3 regions of the Enterobacter hormaechei subsp. xiangfangensis genome follow, and region 3 is predicted to be linked to each of the others. Evidence: predicted binding sites of a transcription regulator. Region 3 holds the regulator's gene; each other region holds the start of a gene.
What was found. The regulator PhoB, encoded in region 3, activates phosphate uptake and scavenging genes when phosphate is short. The targets are predictions, from matches to a motif close to CTGTCATAAAACTGNCNNAT.

Region 1 (7,536 bases), 2.1 Mb from region 3:
TGCCTGCGTCTGACCACCTTTGGTCGCTCGGAAAGCGATCTCGCTCAGAGCCTCGATCACCTGCAACTGCCTCCCGGCGTGTCGATGGGCTATCGCTCCTCCATGCCGATTATTGAACTGAAGCTGACCGGACCGGCGTCAGAGAAAGCCGCTATGCTGGCACTGTGGCCGGAAGTGCGGCGCGTCGCCGGGGAAAGCCTGATTTTCGAAGGCACGGAAGGGCTGCCGGCGCAGATCGCAGCGCATTTGCAGTCCCGCCAGCTGAGCGTGACGTTAAGCGAGCAGTTTACCGGTGGGCTTCTGGCGCTTCAGCTTACCCGGGCGGGTGCGCCGCTGCTGGCCAGTGAAGTGGTGCCGTTCCAGCAGGAGACGCTGGCGCAGACGGCGCGCTGGGCATCCGAGCGCAGAGTGAAGCATTTCGCCGGACTGGCGCTGTTTGTGGGCGGGCTGGATGAGGAGCACCTCAACTTTGCCCTGGCAACGCCGGAAGGAACGCACGCCCTGCGCGTCAGGATGAGCATTACCCGCCACAGCCTGGCCGTACGTCAGGAGGTGTGCGCGATGATGGCGCTGAACATGCTGCGCCGCTGGCTGAACGGGAAAGAGGTCGCCAGTGAGCACGGCTGGATCAACGTCGTGGAATCGCTGTTCGTAGAGTGAGAGTGTGCCGGGGCAGTGTCCCCGGCAACGGTTACGCCAGCGCTTTTGCCAGCAAGGTAATGGGATGTTCACAGCGTTTGCTGGTGGACATCTCGATCTGCCACTTGCAGGTTTCACAGTCCGTCACCACGATATCTGCGCCGCTCTCTTCAATCTGCCGGAACAGCGGCGCGCCAATGGCCTGTGACGTTGGGTAGTTTTCACGCTTGAATCCGTAGGTGCCAGCGATGCCGCAGCAGCGTGAGTCCAGCACCGTCAGCTCCAGCCCCGGGATCAGCCGCAGCAGCTCAAGCGTATAGATCGACCAGCCCATCTTCTCCATATGACATGGCGTGTGATATACCACCTTCAGCGGCAATTTGCCCAGCGGTAACGTCTGCCCGCTGTCCAGTTTGCGCCAGAGAAAACGGGTCGCCAGCTCAATGTGCTCGCGCAGGCCGGTGTTATCCACATCCAGCAGATGCGGATATTCATCGCGCAGCGTGAAGGTACAGGTTGACGACGTCGCCAGTACCGGTATCCCTTTGTCGACGATCGCCTCACGTAAAGAGGTGACGTTGCTGCTCGCCTGCTTGCGCGCTTTGTCGATGAAACCGTTGGCAATCAGCGGAACGCCGCAGCACTTTTCTTTGCTCAGCAGCTGAACGCCCGTCCCCATGGCGTTCAGCACTTTCAGCAGGTCTTTTCCCAGCTGCGGATGGTTGTAGTTCACGTAGCAGCCGTGGAAGAAGGCGACCTGCTCAGCGAACTGCGCCTGTTCTGCCGCCACGGATTTATACCAGCGGCGGAAGGTGCCGTGAGAATATTTCGGCAGACTGCGGTGATGGTCGATTTTGAGCGTCGCATCCAGCAGCCTGCGCACCGGCTTCAGGGCGGTGGCGGCATTGACGACCGGCGCGAAAGGCGTCGAGAGGCTGCCCATTAGATCGGTGTGGCTCAGTATCGCGTCACGCAGCGTCGGTTTTTGCGTACTGTAGCGGGCGCGGGCGCGCTGGATGATATCGCCTATTTTCACGTCCGACGGGCAGGCAACTTCGCAGCGTTTGCAGTTGATGCAGTATTTCAGCGCCTCGTCGTAGAGCGCGCCATCCTTCAGGCGCAGACGCTCCCCGTCGGGACCGGCCTGTTTCGGGCCGGGATAGCGCGGATCGACGCCGCTGACCGGGCAAACCGTGGTGCAGACCGTGCATTTGATACAGCTTTCAAATGGGGTGTCGTTCATTGTGCTCCCTCCCTGCGCTGGATAATCTGCTCCGCGACATGCAGCGCAGTGACGGCGCAGACGCCGCCACCGCAGCCCTGCGCCACGGGATCGTACCCGCCCAGAACCGAGCCGATGGCGTAAAGATTTTCAACCGGTTCCCCGCCCAGCCGCGGGCGCAGTTGGCTGTCGACGATCACGCCGAACTGCTGCCAGGGCTGCGGGGTGAAGAAATCGCTTTGATACCAGTCCGCGCGGGAAGCGCTTTGCCGGACGTCCAGACCGAGGATCGCCTCACGCACGCCATCCCGGCTGCTCAGCAGACCGTTACTGAAGAAACTGCCGCTTGCCAGCACCGTAAAGCGTGCGCGAAGCGGGATGTCGCCGTGGTTGCGGGTCCAGATTTCGCTTACCGCGCCCTCAGCCAGGGTGATTTTTTTCACCTCGTCGCCTGCCATCCAGACGCCACCCTGGGCAACAAACTGACGCTGAAGCTGGGTGTGCAGACGAATGCCGGGCACGGAAGGGGGGAGCGTCGGCAGTAAACCGAGCGTACAGGGCAGGCGCGCCGAGAGCCAGCGCCAGAGCCGGTTGTCCGTTAAGCCAAAACAGGCGGGCATAAACAGGGCGTCGCAGGTCTCGCCGAGCGGTTGAAGCGCCGCGTACAGCTGCGGCCAGTAACTTTCATTATCCAGCAGGCGGGCAATGTTCACCGCACGAAACTCGCTGGGGTTTTCGCGCAGCACGTCGAGTTCGGGGAGAACAATCTCCGCCGTATCCACCTGAACACCCTGCTGTCTGAGAGACGCGGCGGCCAGATGTGGCTGGAAATCGAGGAAGCCGCTGATCCCCACCACCCGCACGCGCTCGGCAGCGATGGGAGCGACAGGCACCTCTTCCGGGCTAAGCCAGGCGGCGCGCAGGGTGCCGAGTGGCGTGACGCGCTGATGGTTTTGCTCGGCGTCACCCTGCATGCGTGCGCCGCAGGCAGTGAGCAGGTGTTCGGTTTCGCAGGCAAAGCGGGCCATATTCTCTGCGCCCGTCAGGCGGTAGGGATGTTCAGGCGGCAGATCGGCGAACGATAGCGCGCCCAGTAAATCCAGCGAGCCGGAGGAGAAGTGCAGAGCACTCTGACCGCGAGTGACAATGGCGCAGCGCAGACCCCGCTGCGTCAGTTTGAGGCCGCACAGCAGGCCCGCCAGCCCCCCACCCACAATCACGGTATCAAATTTCATGGTTGTGCTCCTTCTCCAGACCGCAAAGCCCCTGATAGACCCAGCGGGTAAACTCGCTTTCGCGCAGGGCATCGCCCCAGGCGACGGGCTGAATGCCTTTCCAGCGCTCGTTTAAAAAATCGCTGAGTTGGGCAAGCGACTGGGTTGACGTGGTGGCGTGAAAACGTTGCAGCAGCCCGGCGGCACGGCAGGCGCATAGCTCCCCCTGACAGGTGCCCATCCCGACGCGCGTGCGGCGGCGTAAATCGAGCAGGTTGTTCACCGTCAGGTTTTCCACGGCATACTGCACCTCGCCTGCGGTCACGGCTTCGCATTCGCACACCAGGCTGCGGCTGAGTCGCCCTTCACCGAGCCAGGTCGGGGTGCGGTCGCCGTGGCGGTAAATAGCCGAACCGCGAAGCGGGGCAGGGAGTGAAATGATTTTGTGCAGCGTTTTTTCTGTCGATTGCTGCGAGCCGGGCAGGGCCTGTTCCGCCGTCACGCACGGCGCGGTGTTGCCGAGCTTACGGCAGACGGCATCGGTGGCCCACTGGGCCATCAGCCGGTAGGTCATCAGCTTGCCGCCGGTAATGGTGATAAATCCGTCCATGCCGTCACGTTCGGCGTGATCGAGCAGTACGATGCCGCGGCTGACGTTACGCCCGCTCGGATCGTTATCGCTGGCGACGAGGGGACGCACGCCCGCGTAGGCACGCAGAATACGCGTCTGCGCCATCACCGGGGCCAGCTTTTCCCCTTCGCGCAGCAGGATATCCACCTCTTCAGCGGTGACGCGGTTGTAATCAATTTCGCTGTAGTCCACATGCATTGAGGTCGTGCCGATTAACGAAATGGTGTCCCCCGGCACGAGGATATCGGCGTCAGACGGTTTACGGCAGCGGTTGATGACATGGTTATTGATGCGGTGGTCGAGGATCAGCAGCGAGCCTTTCGCCGGGAACATGCGCACCGACAGGTCCGCGTATTCCGCGATGCGCTGGCCCCAGATCCCCGCCGCGTTGACCACGACGGCGGCATACAGCTCGCGGTGTTCGTTGTACTGCGCATCAAACACGCGCACTCCGCGCACGGTATTCCCTTCGCGAATAAGCCCGGTGACGTGATGCCCGGTCAGGATCTGGGCGCCATGTTCCCGCGCGTCGAGCATATTGGCGGCGGTCAGGCGGAAAGGATCAACGGTTCCGTCCGGTACTTTTACCGCGCCCAGTAACGCCGGGTTTACCGAGGGTTCAAGACGGCGCGCCTGCGCAGGATCGATCGCCTCGGCCTGAATGCCTGCCGCCGTGCAGGCGGTGATAAAGGTTTGCTGAAAGCCGAGGTCGTCTTCTGGAAGGGTGATAAAAAGACCGTTGGTCGGTTCAACGCAGTGGCGGGCGATGCGCCTGAGGATCTGGTTTTCAGCGATACACTCGCGCGCTGACTCAGCGTCAGTGACCGCATAGCGGGCGCCGCTGTGCAACAGACCGTGGTTACGTCCCGTCGCGCCGGTGGCGATATCGTGGCGTTCCAGAAGCGTGACGCTCAATCCCCGCAGGGCGCAGTCGCGTGCGATGCCGGCACCCGTCGCGCCACCGCCAATGATAATCACATCGCTGAAGCGTGGATCGTGAATTGTCATTGCCTTTCCTCTATGTTCGTTTTTTTGCATTTAGCCACATTGATCGTGTGGTTTGTTTGATTTCGAACATAAACGCGCGAAATTCGAAAGTGAAACGTGATTTCATGCGCTTTTTTGCGCATTCTGTCATATTTCTGTAACAATCTGTGCGTTGATTCACAGTAACATTCACCGTGATTTCTTAACATCGCCGCCTCTGTAGCCGGGCGCGAGATGCCCGGTCATTTTTTGAAAGGCCACGGAGGCTGTTATGCTCAGTATCTTTAAACCTGCGCCACATCGGGCGCGACTGCCAGAGGCAGAGATTGATCCTCTCTACCGCCGTCTGCGTTGGCAAATCTTCCTCGGGATCTTCTTCGGGTATGCGGCGTACTATCTGGTACGTAAAAACTTTGCGCTCGCCATGCCGTACCTGGTGGAGCAGGGCTTCTCTCGCGGCGATCTGGGATTTGCGCTGTCGGGGATCTCCATCGCGTACGGTTTTTCAAAGTTCATTATGGGGTCGGTGTCGGATCGTTCGAATCCGCGCGTGTTCCTGCCCGCCGGTCTGATCCTCGCGGCAGCGGTGATGCTGTTCATGGGCTTTGTGCCGTGGGCGACCTCAAGCATTGCCATCATGTTCGTGCTGCTGTTCCTCTGCGGCTGGTTCCAGGGGATGGGATGGCCGCCATGCGGACGCACCATGGTTCACTGGTGGTCACAGAAAGAGCGTGGTGGAATCGTATCGGTCTGGAACTGTGCGCATAACGTCGGGGGCGGGCTTCCGCCGCTGCTGTTCCTGCTGGGGATGGCCTGGTTCAACGACTGGCATGCCGCGCTCTATATGCCAGCCTTTGGCGCCATTCTGGTGGCGATTATCGCCTTCGCTCTGATGCGCGACACCCCACAGTCCTGCGGCCTGCCGCCGATCGAAGAGTATAAAAACGACTACCCGGATGATTACAGCGAGAAGCACGAAGAAGAGCTGACGGCAAAGCAGATCTTCATGAAGTACGTGCTGCCGAACAAGCTGCTGTGGTACATCGCGGTGGCGAACGTGTTTGTCTACCTGCTGCGTTACGGCATCCTCGACTGGTCCCCGACTTACCTGAAAGAGGTGAAGCACTTCGCGCTGGATAAATCTTCCTGGGCCTATTTCCTGTATGAATACGCGGGCATTCCCGGCACGCTGATCTGCGGCTGGATGTCGGACAAAGTGTTTAAGGGCAACCGTGGGGCAACGGGCGTGTTCTTTATGACGCTGGTGACCATCGCGACGGTCGTTTACTGGCTTAACCCGCCGGGTAATCCGGGTGTGGATATGGCCTGTATGATCGTCATCGGCTTCCTGATTTATGGTCCGGTTATGCTGATCGGCCTGCACGCGCTGGAGCTGGCACCGAAGAAAGCGGCAGGCACGGCTGCGGGCTTTACCGGTCTGTTCGGCTATCTCGGCGGTTCGGTCGCGGCGAGCGCCATTGTGGGCTATACCGTTGACTTCTTCGGCTGGGACGGCGGCTTTATGGTGATGATCGGCGGAAGCGTGCTGGCGGTACTGCTGCTGGTTGTTGTGATGATTGGTGAAAAACGTCACCACGCCGAAGTGCTGGCGCGTCGTCAATAAGGAGCATTGCGATGAAATTAACTCAGTTAGCAACCGGCCTGCTGCTGGCGGGCCTGATGACAGGCTCCGCGCTGGCGGCAGATAAGATCGTGATCGCCCACCGTGGCGCCAGCGGTTATCTGCCGGAGCATACGCTGCCGGCAAAAGCGATGGCCTATGCCCAGGGCGCGGATTATCTGGAGCAGGATCTGGTGATGACGAAGGACGACCAGCTGGTCGTCCTGCACGACCATTATCTTGACCGCGTCACGGACGTGGCGGAGCGTTTCCCGGATCGCGCCCGTAAAGATGGTCGCTACTACGCTATCGACTTCACGCTGGCGGAGATCCGCTCCCTGAAGTTCACCGAAGGCTTCGAGATTGAAAACGGCAAGAAGGTGCAGGTCTATCCGGGACGTTTCCCGATGGGCAAATCTGACTTCCGGATCCATACCTTCCAGGAAGAGATTGAGTTTGTTCAGGGACTGAACCACTCCACCGGTAAAAACATCGGCATCTACCCGGAAATCAAAGCCCCATGGTTCCACCATCAGGAAGGGAAGGACATTGCCGCGAAGACGCTGGAGGTACTGAAAAAGTACGGCTACACCAGCAAGCAGGATAAGGTTTTCCTGCAATGTTTCGATGCCGCGGAACTGAAGCGCATCAAAACTGAGCTGGAGCCGAAGATGGGGATGGATCTCAATCTGGTGCAGCTGATTGCCTATACCGACTGGAATGAAACTCAGGAAAAACAGCCGGACGGGAAGTGGGTGAACTACAGCTACGACTGGATGTTTAAGCCGGGCGCGATGAAGCAGATTGCGCAGTACGCCGACGGCATCGGGCCGGATTATCACATGCTGGTGGCGGAAGGCTCAACGCCTGGCCACGTGAAGCTGACGGCGATGGTGAAAGAGGCGCACGCCAGCAAGATGCAGGTGCATCCGTACACGGTGCGTGCCGATCAGCTGCCGCCATATGCCACCGATGTGAATCAGCTTTACGAGGTGTTGTATAAGCAGGCGGACGTGGACGGGCTGTTTACGGATTTCCCGGATAAAGCGGTGACGTTCTTAAAATAGAAAAAGGGCCGTAAGGCCCTTTTTTACATCTCGATCTCAATATCGCCTTTTGCCCGGCAGCAGCAGGGCAAAATTTCCCCTTCACTGATAAAGGCCAGCGGTTCGGTCAGCCAGTCCACCTGGCCTGCGACCAGACGGCAGCGGCAGGAACCGCA
Region 2 (7,536 bases), 160 kb from region 3:
CGTTGCCTTGTACGGAGAGGCCAAACAGCATGCGGCTGTTGGAGTAAACCCCGCTGTTGTAGACCGACAGCGACGCCACAAGAATGACGAAGTTCAGCGCCGAAGCGACCACGTTGCTGTTCAAATCGTGGAAGATCATCACGAACGGGCTACTGTCAGATTTCACTTCCACCCACGGGTAGAGCGCCAGCAGCACCACCAGCGAGCCGATGTAAAACAGCAGGATACGGTACACCACCTGGTTGACCGCTTTCGGAATGCTTTTGTGCGGATCGCGCGCTTCAGCCGCGGTGATGCCAATCAGCTCCAGCCCGCCGAAGGAGAACATAATAACCGCCAGCGAGAGGATCAGCCCTTTCCATCCAGTCGCCAGAAAGCCGCCGTGCTGCCACAGGTTATCGATCGTGGCGCGCTCGCCGCCGTGGCCGGAGAACAGCAGCCACAGGCCAAAGCCGATCATGCCGATAATCGCCAGCACCTTGATCAGCGCGAACCAGAACTCGGTCTCGCCATACAGGCGGACGTTCACAAGGTTAACGGCGTTAATGATGATGAAGAAGGCCGCGGCCCAAATCCACGTTGGCACGTCCGGGAGCCAGTACTGCATATAGATGCCGGCGGCGGTCAGCTCGGCCATCCCGACCAGCACGAACATCACCCAGTAGTTCCAGCCGGAGAGGAAACCTGCGAACGGCCCCCAGTATTTATAGGCAAAGTGTGCGAAGGAGCCGGACACCGGCTCTTCAACGACCATCTCGCCGAGCTGGCGCATGATCAGGAAGGCGATAATCCCGGCGATACCGTAACCCAGCAGCACCGCCGGACCGGCCATCTGAATAGCGGGGCCGATGCCGAGAAAGAGCCCGGTACCGATTGCGCCGCCAAGGGCAATTAACTGAATATGTCGATTTTGCAAACCACGTTGCAGCGTCGGATTCTGATCCGACGAGGCTTCAGCGCTACCATGGCCTGAAGCGGATGACGCGTCTTTCACGCCCTACCCCTGTCTCTTTTTTAGAAGGGGCACGTTTTAACACTTCATGCTGGTGGTAGCAAGCTTAACGCCGGGCCAGCGCATGCGCCCGGCGGATAAACGTCACGACCCGATGATCCCGCCGTCCGCTTTGGTAATCACCACCGTTGACGATCGCGGACGCCCGTTCGGGCTGGCGTCTGGCCAGTTGGAAACAGCGCGCGGATTGGCCGGGTCGGTAATATCATCCCCGCCCTCCCCCGGATGCTGAATGTTGATAAACAGCGTGCGGTTGTCCGGCGTAAACGCAATGCCGGTGATTTCGCACCCGCGCGGCCCGGTCAGGAAACGGCGATACTCGTTGGTGCCCGGAATGGTGGCCACCATCTGGTTATTGCCCATCCCCTCGTAGGCTTTCTTATTGATGGTGCTGGAGGAAACGTCGGTCTGGATCCACAGCACGCCCTGGTGATCGAACGACAACCCATCCGGGCTGCCAAATGCCGCGCCCTGCATCGAGCCTTTGGCTTTGGGATCGTCGCCGTCGGTGCGCCCGGCCATGACCAGAATATCCCACTTAAAGCGTGCGGCGGCAGGATCGGCACCCTCTTCGTGCCAGTGCATGATGTGACCAAACACGTTATTAGCGCGCGGGTTGGCGGCATCCACCGGCGCCTTGCCCTCTTTACCGCGATCGCTGTTGTTGGTCAGCGTACAGTAGACGCTGCCGCTGGCGTGCGGATCGACGGCTATCCACTCCGGGCGATCCATTTTCGTCGCCCCCACCACGTCGGCCGCCAGACGGGTTTTAATCAGCAGATCGCCCTGGCTTGCAAAACCGTTGCTTTTATCCAGGCCATTTTGCCCGAAGATCAGCGGCAGCCAGTCGCCGCTGCCGTCCTCGTTGAACCTGGCGACGTACAGCGTGCCGGACGTCAGCAGCTGCATATTGGCTTCCCGGTTCGCGGGATCGTATTTTTTGTCGGAGACAAACTTATAGATGTACTCAAACTTCTGGTCGTCGCCCATGTAGACCACCACGCGATTATCGGCGGCGAGCGTGACGGCGGCCCCCTCATGCTTGAAGCGGCCGAGCGCGGTGTGCTTGCGCGGGGTGGAGGTCGGGTTGTAGGGATCGATCTCCACCACCCAGCCGAAACGGTTGGGTTCGTTAGGGGTTTTATCAACGCTGAACCGCTCATCCACCTCGTTCCAGCGGTACGATTCATCGCTGTCGCTGATGCCGTAGCGTTTTTCCAGCGGGTTGAGATCGGCTTTTTTGACAAAAATGTCCGACCAATTCTCCTCGCAGGTGAGATAGGTGCCCCACGGCGTGTGGCCGTTGGCGCAGTTCTGCATGGTGCCCAGAACGCGTTCCCCCTGCGGGTCGGCGGCGGTTTTCATTAAATCCTGATGCCGCGCCGGGCCGGTAAGCTGCATCGGCGTATTGACGGTAATACGCCGGGCGAAGGAAGACGGACGCACTACCTCCCAGCCGCTGCCCGTTTTTTTCACTTCCACCACCGACACGCCCATCGCGTTCTGCCCCTTGCGGGCTTTGTCGAGACTCCAGTTCGCCGTACCGTCGGTAAACAGCATTCCGTTGTCGATGTACTCATGGTTCAGCGCCAGCAGTCCATGCTCCGGGTTTTGCGCCCCCTGCGGCAGGCTAAACCACGCCATGCCGTCGTGGTGCATGCCCGCCTGCACAGCCTGTTCGTCTGTGGTATTGCTGGCGTCCGGCTTAAAGGCCGGCATGTTGTCTTTGATCCCCGTCGGATCGCCCCAGCGATAGAACGGGCGGGCGATATAACCTTCCGGCACCCTGACCGTGTCTTCCGTAGAGACGTCGATGCTGGTAAAGCCCAGGGAAACCGCTTTTGCCAGCGCGGAAGGCTTCGATACCGCGGCAATCGCATTTTCGGGTGTGATCAGATACGGGAATGATACGGCAGCCCCCGCTACGGCCCCCATCTGGAGAAAACGGCGGCGCGAGAGGAACACTTCTGCAACCTCGGAGAATACCGGGTTAGCGCTGCGGTTACTGATATCGTCGCGATGTTCTTTTTTAAATACGGATTTGAGGGGTCTGCCCATAGCGGCTTCCTGTCATTGGCCAAGAGGTAAGGTTGTGGCGACCAGTGTAAGAAGCTTTTATTACAATTTTATAACACGACAACGAAGGGATTGGGGCGTCCCTGCCCCGGATAACGAGGTGGAACGCTTAGAACTCGTAGCCAACCGAGACCTTAAAGGTACGCGGCTCGCCCTGAGTAATGTAAGTACCGGAATCGTCCACGCTTGACCAGTAGTTCTCGTTGGTCACGTTGTCGATACCTGCCCGTACGGTCATCTGATTTTCATTGTGGTTCACCGCGAAGCGATAGCGCATGCCCAGATCCAGCGTGGTGTAGCTGTCCAGCTTTTTGCTGTTCGCAAGATCGGCATACTGCGTGCCGGAGTGGTTAACGCGCGCGGTCGCCGTCAGGCCTTCAATCGGCTTGATATCGTACTCTGCGCCCAGCACGGCGTAGAAGCTCGGAATACCGATCGCATCGTTGCCCTGATTGACGCCGTTTTTGGTTTTGGTCAGCTCGGCCTGCAACCAGGTGGCGCTGGCGTTCAGACGCATCCCGAGCATTGGCTCGCCGAAGACGTTCAGCTCCACGCCGCGGTTACGCTGTTCTGCATCCAGGCCGTAGTGACCGCTGTCGTCAAGGATCGCCGACGGCATTTTGATCTCAAACAGCGCCAGGGAGCCGCCCACGCGGCCAAAGTCCGCCTTTACGCCCACTTCGTTCTGCTTAGAGTGAACGATACCGGTGCTCTGGCCGTAGTTGTTTGCTGAGCGAGGCGCGGTTTCACCGGGCTGTAACGCCTCGGTGTGGTTGGCGTAGAGGGAAATTTCCTCCCACGGTTTATAGACTACGCCGTAGGTGGGCATCCAGCGGCTGCCGTCGAAACCGTCCGCGTCGTTTTCCGCACCGGTGATTTTGTTGTACCCGCGAATCACCACTTTCTGATGCCGCGCGCCTGCGGTGAACAGCAGCTTGTCGTCCAGCACGCCCAGGGTATCGCTCAGCAGCCAACCCTGCGTGCGGGTGCGCCCGCTGGTCAGCGGATCGCTGTATTTGCCGCCTGAGCCGTTGAGGTTGGAGCTGTCCGGCATATCGACGCCGGTGTTGTGGTAGATGTTGGTGGTCGGATTATCCTTCGTCGCCGACATTTTCCACGCGATCTTTTCGTTTTTGGTCATCGCCGAATAGCCAACATTGACCTTGTGCGAGACGAATCCGGTAGTGAAGTTACCGCGAATGCCCGCCATGCCGCTGACAGAATCGCTGATGCGGTTGGTATCAAGACGGCTGACCACCGCATTACCGCTCTTATCGAGGAGCTTCGGCGCGCTGTAGATCCCTTCTTCGTGCGCGTGCTGCGCGCCGAGACCGGTATACGCCGTCCAGCTATCGGTGATGTCATACTCGCTGCGCCACATCCCGAACTCGTTTTCGATATCGCTGTAGGCCCACTTCTGCGAGAAGTTGCGATCGTTCTTCGGCGGTTCAGGCACAAAATCCACCGCCGAGATGTTGACGCTGGTCGGGCTGCCGTGGAAGGTTTTTTTCTGGTAGCCCAGGTCCAGCGAGGTGCGGAAACGGTCGCCCTTGTAATCCAGGCCGGTGGAGAGCAGCGTGGTGCGGCGGCGGTCGTTCGGCACGCCGGTTTCCCCTTCGCGATGCACGAGGTTCACCCGCGCGCCAAACTGGTCGTTATCGCCAAAGCGGCGGCCCGCATCCAGCGTGGTGCCAATCTGGGAATCCGAGGTGTAGTCCACACCCACTTTCGCCTGCGGGGTGTCGCCCGCGTGTTTAGGCTCAAGGTTGATCATCCCGCCCACGCCCGAGCTTGCGGCACCGTTCATCAGGGAGTTGGCCCCTTTGAAGATCTCGATGCGGTCGACCATCTGGGCATCCACCACCTGACGCGGCAGCACCCCGGACAATCCGCCAAAGGTCATGTCGTCGCCGTCAAACTTCAGGCCGCGAATGCGGAAGGTTTCCGCGCTGTTGCCGTAACCCTGAACGAACTGCACGCCCGCGTCGTTGGCAACCACGTCAGCAATGGTTTTTGCCTGCTGATCTTCCACCAGCTTCGAGGTGTAGCTGATGATGTTGAACGGCACGTCCATGGCGTTCTGCTGACCGAGCATACCCATGCGCCCGCCGTTCGCCACCTGCCCGTCAAGGAAGGCGGGCACCAGCTGGTCGCCGCCGGGTTTGAAATCACTCCCCGCCGTGGACTGGACGACGATGGTGTCCTCTTTTTTCTCATCCGCCGCAAAAGCGGAGTGGGTTACCGCGCCGATGGCAATCGCCAGCAGCGTTTTGTGCATTGTGGTGTTGTTCATAATGAGCTCTTAACGTGCGCGCAAAAATGACCCGTTGTCGGGCCTTAAAAGTTATTAAAAGAAATGCAAATGAGAACTATACGCATTATGTATACGTAATCAAGTGTCAACGGCCTCTCTGAGCGAGAAGCGGCAAGAAACAATGTTGGGAGGGAGGTAGGGCGCGCAACCACCCCGAAACAGGGGTGGTTACTAAGGTATTATTTTTTCTTGTAAATATCGGCGGTGCCGTGAATTTTGTTGTTTGTATTACCGGAAGTCAGCACCAGTACATCAGCACCTTCTTTATCGGCCTTTTCGACCAGCTCTTTTTTCGCATCGTCGACAGAGACTTCGTTAGCCGTGCTCACGGTACCGATTTTTTCATACTGAGACTCAACTTTCTCAAACTCGTTTTTCGTCAGCAGTTCAGCCGCAAAGGTATTGGTGGTAAACAGAAATGCAGCGCCCATCAAAATAGCAGTCGTTTTTTTCATAACCTTTTTCCTTGAGATTAATCAGCAACTACAAAAAGCCCCACGAGTGAGAGTGAGGTGATATGAGCATGGTAGAGGAATAACAAAATTGCCACAGCGTAAGAAAAATACTGTTATAACAGTCAATTGTGCTGTGAAAAATGTGCGTTAACGCTACTTTCGCGATGGGTGTTTCATGAAGAAAATCAGGCTGGCTTGAAACTGGCGTAAGCGCCTGTTTTTAAATGGCACGCCCTGTAGGATTCGAACCTACGACCTACGGCTTAGAAGAACGTAGAGTACTATTTAACGCACTGTAATATCATTGGTTTTTCCGCGCTCGCAACGCGTTTGTGTCATTACGTGTCGTTACCTGCTTTCTCGTTTTCTTGTGATACATCCATGCATGACACATCTATGACACAGAGAATGCATAGCCATGCCACCAGACATCGCTATGTAATTTCCCGATCCACCAACTTTGCGTAGCTCCTTCCAGTTTCGCAACTTGCCGCTTTACGCCCAATGCCTTCATCAGCATAATCACCACCGATCCGATTGTAAGATTTATCAGGTGCGCACCTCTTTTATCGGACAACAAGCAAATCTGAAAATCTCGTAGTATATCGAGGCGACAGCATTTCACGCTTCATCTGCCACTGCTGCTGTATACCCTGCCCGGCAAAATAGAGCGTGCCCTTTCCGTCCTTTGCATTCAGGTGATCCAGTACTTCCATTAACTTCTCGCTACCAGCTCGAGGCGCACTGTCGTCGAACAGATTGAGCTGGGCCACCCCCTGACTGAAGAAGTCACCCAGCATGACGCCCGCTTTCTGGTACCGGTGACCGTCCTTCCATATTTTGTCCAGACACTTTACCGCGGCGTTGATGATGTCTCTGCTGTCCTGAGTTGGCGTGAGCAGCCTTACCGATGCGCTGTTTCCGTAATACGGCTCATTAAGGGCAAATGGAGAGGTCTTGACGAAAGCGGATATAAAACGGCAATACTGGTGCTCGCCGCGAAGCTTTTCAGCACCACGGGCCGCGTAGCTGCAAATAGCCTGCCGCATTTGCTCATAGTCAGTAATGCGTTCGCCAAAAGATCGGCTGCATACAATTTCCTGCTTCACCGGCGCGAACTCTTCCAGATCCAGGCATGGCTCGCCGCGCAGCTCACGGACGGTTCGCTCCAGCACCACATTAAAGTGCTTACGGATAATCCACGTGCTCTGTTCTGAGAGATCCAGCGCCGTTTTGATGCCCATAGCGTTCAGCTTCTTGCTGATGCGCCGGCCAACGCCCCAGACATCCTCCACAGGAACAAGCGCCAGTAGCCTTCGCTGCCGGTCGACGTTTGAGAGGTCAACCACCCCGCCCGTCTGCCGCTGCCATTTTTTCGCAGCATGGTTAGCCAGCTTAGCCAACGTCTTGGTCTGAGCTATGCCGACCCCCACTGTAAGATGCGTTCGCTGTAATATCGTCGCGCGGATTTCTCTCCCAAATTCAGTCAGGTCCCGGCAGTTTCTTACGCCGGTCAGATCGCAGAATGCTTCGTCTATGCTGTAAATTTCCACGCGCGGGCTCATTTCTTCCAGCGTGGTCATTACCCGGCTGGACATGTCTGCGTAGAGTTCGTAGTTGCTACTGAAGCAAACAACCCCGGCTCGCCGGAACAACTCCTTTTGCTTGAAGAACGGCTC
Region 3 (7,536 bases):
TAATATTCATCCGCGTTTCGCTTGACTGCAAAGCAAACGGGCCAGCAATCGCTGGCCCGTGGAAAGGTAGCCTGACACACACGCTGTCAGGCGCTTTTTTTGGCAATTAATCGTTCCGGAATCACGAAGCTAAAGCGCGTGCCCTTACCGAGGGTGCTTTCGATATTGAGCCGGCTTTCGTGGTGGCTGACGGCATGCTTCACAATTGCCAGCCCCAGTCCGCTTCCGCCGGTCTGCCGCGAGCGCGCCTTATCCACCCGGTAGAACCGTTCAGTGAGACGCGGGAGGTGTTCAGGCCCAATCCCCGGCCCGTTGTCCTCGACGCTAAACTCAGCGCCCGCCGGGGTATGCTGCCAGCGTACCGCGATATGCGTCCCTTTCGGGGTATGATTCACGGCGTTATAGACCAGGTTTGAGATAGCGCTTCGCAGCTCATCTTCACTGCCGAGCACTTTCAGCGTGTTATCAACGTCAAAACTCAGGGTGTGCTGATTATGACTCAGCGTTTGGGCTTCGCGCTCCACCACCCGCAACATCATCGGCACATCAATGATGTCATTTAGCGCCAGCGACGGGGCAGCCTCAATTTTTGAAAGCGTCAGCAGCTGTTTGACCAGCCCTTCCATGCGGAACGTCTGCTCCCGCATGGTATGCAGCGCTTTCTCACGCGGCGCCCCCTCAAGCGTTTGCTCCTGCATCATCTCCAGGTAGCCCTGAAGCACCGTCAAGGGCGTACGCAGCTCGTGGCTGACGTTGGCAAAGAAGTTACGTCTCGCGCCCTCAAGCTGGTGCATCTGGGTAACGTCCCGCGCCACCATCAGCCACTGCCGATCGCTGTAGGGCATCACGCGGATTTCCAGATGGCGACCGTTATTGAGCTTCAGATTGTGCGGGCGCGAAAAATCCCGCTTTTTCAGATACAGCGTGAACTCGGGATAACGCAGAAGGTTCAGGATGTTCTGACCATTATCATCCGGCCAGCGCAGGCCCAGCAGCTGTTGCGCGAGGCCATTGCACCAGAAGATGGTCCCTTCTTCCGTCGTCAGGATCACCGCGTCCGGCAGTGACTCCGCACCGCTACGAAAGCGTTTGATCAGGCTTCCCAGCTCACGACGGCGCTTTTTATTACGCATCTGCATCTGGTGCAGGCCGTAGAGTAGCGGTTCCCAGCTCCCGCTTCCCGGCGGAGGTGTCATACTTCTGTCGACCCACAGCCACCAGGAAAGACGCAGTAAATTCCAGAAATGCCAGACGAGCAATCCCGTCACGGCCACCAGTAAAAACCACGGCAGATAGCCAAAGATAGCCCCCAGAATGAGGGCCGGAATACAGCATAAGATCAGTTCAAAGACGAGCCTTTTCCATGACAGACGTTCCAGCACGCGTCACACTCCTGTCATTGTTCAGAAACGGGTCGAGAAGCGATAACCCGTGCCGCGGACCGTCTGTACCATGCGATCGTGGCCGCTCAGTTCCAGTGCTTTACGCAGGCGGCGAATATGGACGTCAACCGTTCGGTCTTCGACATAGACGTTAGTTCCCCAGACGTTATTCAGCAACTGTTCGCGGCTGTAAACGCGCTCCGGGTGGGTCATAAAGAAGTGCAGGAGTTTAAATTCGGTCGGTCCCATATCGAGGGGATTTTCACCGGTCATGACCCGGTGCGAGGTAGGATCCAGGCTCAGACCCTGCATCTCAATCACCTCTTCCACCGCCATCGGTGAAATACGGCGCATCACGGCTTTGATACGCGCCACCAGCTCTTTCGGGGAGAACGGTTTGGTGATGTAATCGTCCGCGCCGGTTTCCAGACCGCGCACGCGATCCTCTTCCTCGCCGCGCGCCGTCAGCATCACCACCGGGATATCACGGGTCATCGCCTCGCGTTTGATATGCTTGATAAACTGCAATCCGGAACCGCCAGGCAGCATCCAGTCCAGCAGGATCAGATCGGGCCAGGGTTCATTCAGCTGGTTCACCGCGCTGTCATAATCTTCCGCTTCAACCGGCTGGAAGCCATTTTGTTCAAGCACGAAGCACACCATTTCACGGATCGGAGCTTCATCTTCTACGACCAGAATACGTCTCGCCATACTTTGCCCTGTCTTATCGTATTTAAGTTACAAGTCTGTAATGCGGCGTCATTATGCGTCAGATTTATGACAGATTTATGAAAAACATTACCACTATAAATGGCAAACTGTTGTTTTATTACAGCGGTTATTTTCCGTTCCACGAAAGTTTATAATCCTGCTTTCTTATTATTGCCACGGATCTTTTATGCGCATACTTCACACCTCAGACTGGCACCTGGGTCAAAATTTTTACAGCAAAAGCCGCGCCGCGGAACATGAAGCGTTCCTGAACTGGCTGCTGGAGACGGCTCAGGCTCACGAGGTGGACGCGATTATTGTGGCGGGCGACATTTTTGATACCGGATCGCCGCCGAGCTATGCGCGTGAGCTATACAACCGTTTTGTGGTCAACCTCCAGCAAACCGGTTGTCACCTGGTGATTGTCGCCGGAAATCATGACTCGGTGGCGACGCTGAATGAATCCCGCGATATTCTGGCGTTCCTCAATACCACCGTGGTGGCCAGCGCCGGGCACGCGCCGCAGATCCTGAAAAAACGCGACGGCACGCCGGGCGCGGTGCTGTGCCCAATCCCGTTTTTACGTCCGCGAGATATCGTGCAAAGCCAGGCGGGTCTGTCCGGCAGCGAAAAACAGCAGCATCTGTTGCAGGCCATCACCCGCTATTATCACCAGCAGCATACGGAAGCCTGCGCCCTGCGCGGCGATCAGGCCATTCCGATCATTGCCACCGGACACCTCACCACCGTCGGAGCCAGTAAGAGTGATGCGGTGCGCGAGATCTATATCGGTACGCTGGACGCGTTTCCGGCGCAAAACTTCCCCCCCGCCGACTACATTGCCCTCGGGCATATTCACCGGGCGCAGATCATCGGCGGCTGCGAGCATATCCGCTACTGCGGCTCGCCCATTTCGCTCAGTTTTGACGAAACGGGCAAAGCCAAATCCGTCCATCTGGTGAGCTTCACCGAAGGCAAACTTAGCGCCGTTGAGACGCTCGAGGTGCCGGTCACCCAGCCGCTGGCGGTGCTGAAAGGCGATCTGGCCGCCATTACCGCTCAGCTTGAGCAGTGGCGCGGCGCAGCGCTTAATCCCCCCGTCTGGCTCGATATCGAAATCACCACCGACGACTACCTGTACGATATGCAGCGTAAAATTCAGACGCTGACGGAAGACCTTCCCGTGGAAGTACTGCTGGTACGCCGCAGCCGCGAGCAGCGCGAGAAAATACTGCTCAACGCCCAGCGTGAAACGCTTAGCGAACTTCGGGTTGAAGAGGTGTTCGCGCGGCGGCTTGCGCATGAAGAGGTGGACGAGGCCAGACGCACCAGGCTTAACGAGCTGTTTGCCCAGACCCTGCACTCCCTCCATGACGAGGACGAAAACGCATGAAAATTCTGAGCCTGCGTCTGAAAAATCTGAATTCGCTAAAGGGTGAGTGGAAAATTGATTTCACCGCGGAGCCGTTCGCCAGCAACGGGCTGTTTGCCATCACCGGCGCAACCGGCGCGGGTAAAACCACGCTGCTGGATGCCATCTGCCTGGCGCTGTACCACGAAACGCCGCGTCTTAATAAGGTCTCTCAGGCGCAAAACGACCTGATGACGCGCGATACCGCCGAATGCCTGGCGGAAGTGGAATTTGAGGTCAAAGGCGTTGCTTATCGCGCTTTCTGGAGCCAGAACCGCGCCCGCAACCAGCCGGACGGGAACTTACAGGCACCGCGCGTAGAGCTGGCCCGCTGCGAAGACGGCAAAATTCTGGCCGACAAAGTCACGGATAAGCTGGAACAAACCGCCGCACTCACCGGGCTGGACTATGGTCGCTTTACCCGCTCGATGTTGCTCTCGCAGGGGCAGTTTGCCGCCTTCCTGAATGCTAAACCGAGCGATCGCGCTGAGCTGCTGGAGGAACTGACCGGCACGGAAATTTACGGCCAGATTTCCGCCATGGTTTTTGAAAAACACAAAGCGGCACGTAACGCGCTGGAGATGTGCGAAGCGCAGGCCGCAGGGGTTGTGCTGTTGAGCGAGGAACAGCAGCATCACTTGCAGCAAAGTTTGCAGGCGCTCACTGACGAAGAGAAAATCCTGCTGGCACAGCAGCAGAGCCAACAGAAAGATTTTCAGTGGCTTACGCGTAACGACGAGCTGATACGTGAGCAGCAGCGCGCAGCCGCTTCGCAGCAGCAGGCGCAACAGGCTCTGACGGACGCCGCGCCGCAACTGGCGAAGCTCCAGCTGGCGCAACCCGCCGCCCAGCTACGTCCGCTATGGGAGCACCAGCAGGAGCAGACCGCCCGCCTGTCGCAAACCGCAGAGCGAATTGTCGAAGTAAATACTCGCTTACTCGACAGAGCGGCACAGCGCGCGCGTATCCGCAACGGTGCGCAGCGCAACCGTGAACAGTTGCAGACAGAGCACACGGCGCTGACGCAGTGGCTAACCGAACACGATCGTTTCCGTCAGTGGGGACAGGAAATTGCCGGCTGGCGGGCGCATTTTACGCAGCTGAATCGCGATAAAAATCAGCTTGTTGCCCAGGCAGCGCGCATGGCTGAGCTTCGTCAGAAGCTGGCTGAGCTGCCGGAGAGTACGCTGACGCTGACGGCTGAGGATCTCGCGACGGCAATGGAGCAACAGGCACAATCGCGGGCGCTCCGCCAGCGTCTGACTGCGCTTCACGCTCGCTATCAGCCGCTGCAAAAACGACTGCGCCAGAATGCGGAAAGCGTGCAGAAAGCGCAGGCTGAGCAGGGTAAGCTCAATGAAACGCTGATCCTGCGGCGTCAGCAGTTCAAAGAAAAAAATCAGCACTATGCCGACCTGAAAGCGCTCTGTGAGCGTGAGGCGACAATCAAGGACCTTGAAAATTATCGTGCTCAGCTGGAAGCGGGTAAGCCTTGCCCGCTCTGCGGTTCACGCGAACACCCGGCAGTTGTGCAGTATCAGGCGCTTGAACTGACTGACAATCAGCGCCGCCGCGACGCGCTGGAGAAAGAGGTTGCCGCGCTAAAAGAGGAAGGATTGCTGGTGCTCGGGCAGGTGAATGCGCTGACCCAACAGATCCAGCGCGAGACTGAGGAAGCACAGGCTCTCTCTCAGGAAGAACAAGCACTCACTAAAGAGTGGCTGGAGGTCTGCACCTCCCTGAACATAGCGCTGAATATTCAGGATGATATAGCACTCTGGATGAGCGCACAGGAGCAGTATGAACGCCAGCTGTATCAGCTCAGCCAGCGTCTGACGCTGCAAAACCAGCTCATTGAACAGGAAGGTCAGGCGCGCCAGTACCAGCAGCAGCTGACGGCGACGCGTCAGGCGCTGGCGGCCTCGCTAGAGTCGCTGTCGCTTAGCGTGCCCGATGAAGGGGCCGAAAGCGCCTGGCTGAGCGCACGCGAAGCTGAATATACCCTGTGGCAGGAAAAACAGGCCCAGCACGGTACGATTCAGGAACGTATTAACGCCCTGATGCCAATCCTGGAGACGCTGCCGGTTACCGATGATACAGAAGCCGACGCGGTTATACCTGAGAACTGGCGCGGCATCCACGACGAATGCGTGTCGCTGCAAAGCCAGCTCACCACCCTACAGCAGCAGGAGACGCTTGAGCGTGAACGGCTCCAGCAATCACAGGCTCAGTTCAACGCCGCGCTGACCGCGAGCTGCTTTGCCGATCGGGAGGCATTTCTCTCCGCCCTGCTGGATGAAGCGTCGATCCGCCAGCTTGAACAGCAAAAGCAGACGCTGGAAAACCAGCTCCAGCAGACCACGGCGCTTTCGGTGCAGGCAAGCCAGCAGCTTCAGGCGCATCAGGCACAGCGCCCCGAGGGGCTGGAAACCGATGCCGCAACGCTTCAGGCGCAGTTACATCAGCTGGCGCAACAGCTTCGGGACAACACCACGCATCAGGGGGAGATCCGCCAGCAGCTCAAACAGGACGCCGATAACCGTCTGCACCAGCAGGCGCTTATGCAGCAGATTGAGGAGGCGGCGCGTCAGGCCGACGACTGGGGCTATCTCAATGCGCTGATAGGCTCCAGCACCGGCGATAAATTCCGTAAATTCGCCCAGGGGCTAACGCTGGATAATCTGGTGTGGCTTGCCAACCAGCAGCTCAACCGTCTGCATGGCCGCTATCTGCTTCAGCGTAAAGCCAGCGACGCGCTGGAGCTGGAAGTGGTCGATACCTGGCAGGCCGATGCGATACGCGATACCCGTACCCTTTCCGGCGGGGAGAGTTTCCTGGTCAGTCTGGCGCTGGCTTTAGCGCTTTCCGATCTGGTCAGTCACAAAACGCGCATTGATTCGCTGTTCCTGGATGAAGGGTTCGGCACGCTCGACAGTGAAACGCTGGACACCGCGCTGGATGCGCTCGACGCACTGAACGCCACCGGGAAAACCATCGGCGTGATCAGCCACGTTGAGGCGATGAAAGAGCGTATTCCGGTGCAGATCAAGGTGAAGAAGATCAACGGGCTGGGGTATAGCAGGCTGGACAGGGAGTTTGCGGTGAATTGAATGGGGGACGGTGCGGTCTGATGCCCTCACCCTGGCCCTCTCCCTGTGGGAGAGGGTACAAACATCATAAACGGCAACGCAAGTTGCCGTTTTGCGTTTATTCCGGCCACAGCCACGCCGCGCCTCGCACGCCGCTGGAGTCACCGTGGACGGCTTTGCGGATCGGCGTTTCGCACTCGCCGCCAAATACCCACTGTTTCACCAGCGTTGGCACCGTGGCGTAAAGTCGGTCGACGTTGCTCATGCCGCCGCCCAGCACAATCACGTCCGGATCGAGGATATTGATCACATGCGCCAGTGACTTAGCCAGCCGCATTTCGTAGCGGCTGAGCGCCAGTTCAGCCACCGGATCCTGCTCCTCAACCAGACGCATAATCTCGTTACCTTTCAGCGGCTGGCCGCTCAGACGATGATAATCGGTGGCAAACCCCGTACCGGAGATAAAGGTCTCTATACAGCCCTGCTTGCCACAGTAGCACGGCACTTCGGCGCGGTATTTGAGTTCATCTTCATCCATCCACGGCAGCGGGTTGTGCCCCCACTCGCCCGCGGTGCCGTTGCCGCCAATATGCGAGCGCCCTCCGAAGGCCACGCCCGCCCCGCAGCCGGTGCCGATAATTACGGCAAATACGGTCTGCGCGCCAGCCGCTGCGCCATCCACGGCCTCAGACACCGCCAGGCAGTTTGCGTCATTCGCCAGACGCACTTCCCGGTTCAGGCGTTGGCTTAAGTCTTTATCAAACGGCTGACCGTTGAGCCAGGTGGAGTTGGCGTTTTTCACCACGCCGGTATACGGCGAAATGGAGCCAGGGATCCCCATCCCGACTGTGCCCGTCTCGCCCGTTGCCTGCTCTGCCATATCGACCAGGCGGGCAATCGTCTCTATGGTCTGGTGATAATCATCGCGCGGCGTAGGCAGACG

Region 1: a site for PhoB is predicted at 4,838-4,857, ahead of glpT (glycerol-3-phosphate transporter). Genes of this name have one in related genera too.
Region 2: a site for PhoB is predicted at 3,128-3,147, ahead of BFV63_RS05495 (PhoX family protein). Genes of this name have one in related genera too.

The regions. Positions count from the first base shown of each region.
Region 1 is NZ_CP017183.1:3,146,017-3,153,552, reverse strand. Features, by position in the region: gene BFV63_RS15030 (nicotinamide mononucleotide deamidase-related protein YfaY) at 1-660, shown strand, start outside; gene glpC (anaerobic glycerol-3-phosphate dehydrogenase subunit GlpC) at 692-1,882, opposite strand; gene glpB (glycerol-3-phosphate dehydrogenase subunit GlpB) at 1,879-3,096, opposite strand; gene glpA (anaerobic glycerol-3-phosphate dehydrogenase subunit A) at 3,086-4,714, opposite strand; gene glpT (glycerol-3-phosphate transporter) at 4,965-6,317, shown strand; gene glpQ (glycerophosphodiester phosphodiesterase) at 6,329-7,381, shown strand; gene yfaE (class I ribonucleotide reductase maintenance protein YfaE) at 7,405-7,536, opposite strand, start outside.
Region 2 is NZ_CP017183.1:1,165,078-1,172,613, reverse strand. Features, by position in the region: gene pheP (phenylalanine transporter) at 1-994, opposite strand, end outside; gene BFV63_RS05495 (PhoX family protein) at 1,097-3,070, opposite strand; gene BFV63_RS05490 (TonB-dependent receptor) at 3,198-5,381, opposite strand; gene yahO (DUF1471 family periplasmic protein YahO) at 5,582-5,857, opposite strand; gene BFV63_RS05480 (Y-family DNA polymerase) at 6,424-7,536, opposite strand, start outside.
Region 3 is NZ_CP017183.1:1,009,140-1,016,675, reverse strand. Features, by position in the region: gene phoR (phosphate regulon sensor histidine kinase PhoR) at 87-1,382, opposite strand; gene phoB (phosphate response regulator transcription factor PhoB) at 1,404-2,093, opposite strand; gene sbcD (exonuclease subunit SbcD) at 2,281-3,486, shown strand; gene sbcC (exonuclease subunit SbcC) at 3,483-6,614, shown strand; gene mak (fructokinase) at 6,712-7,536, opposite strand, start outside.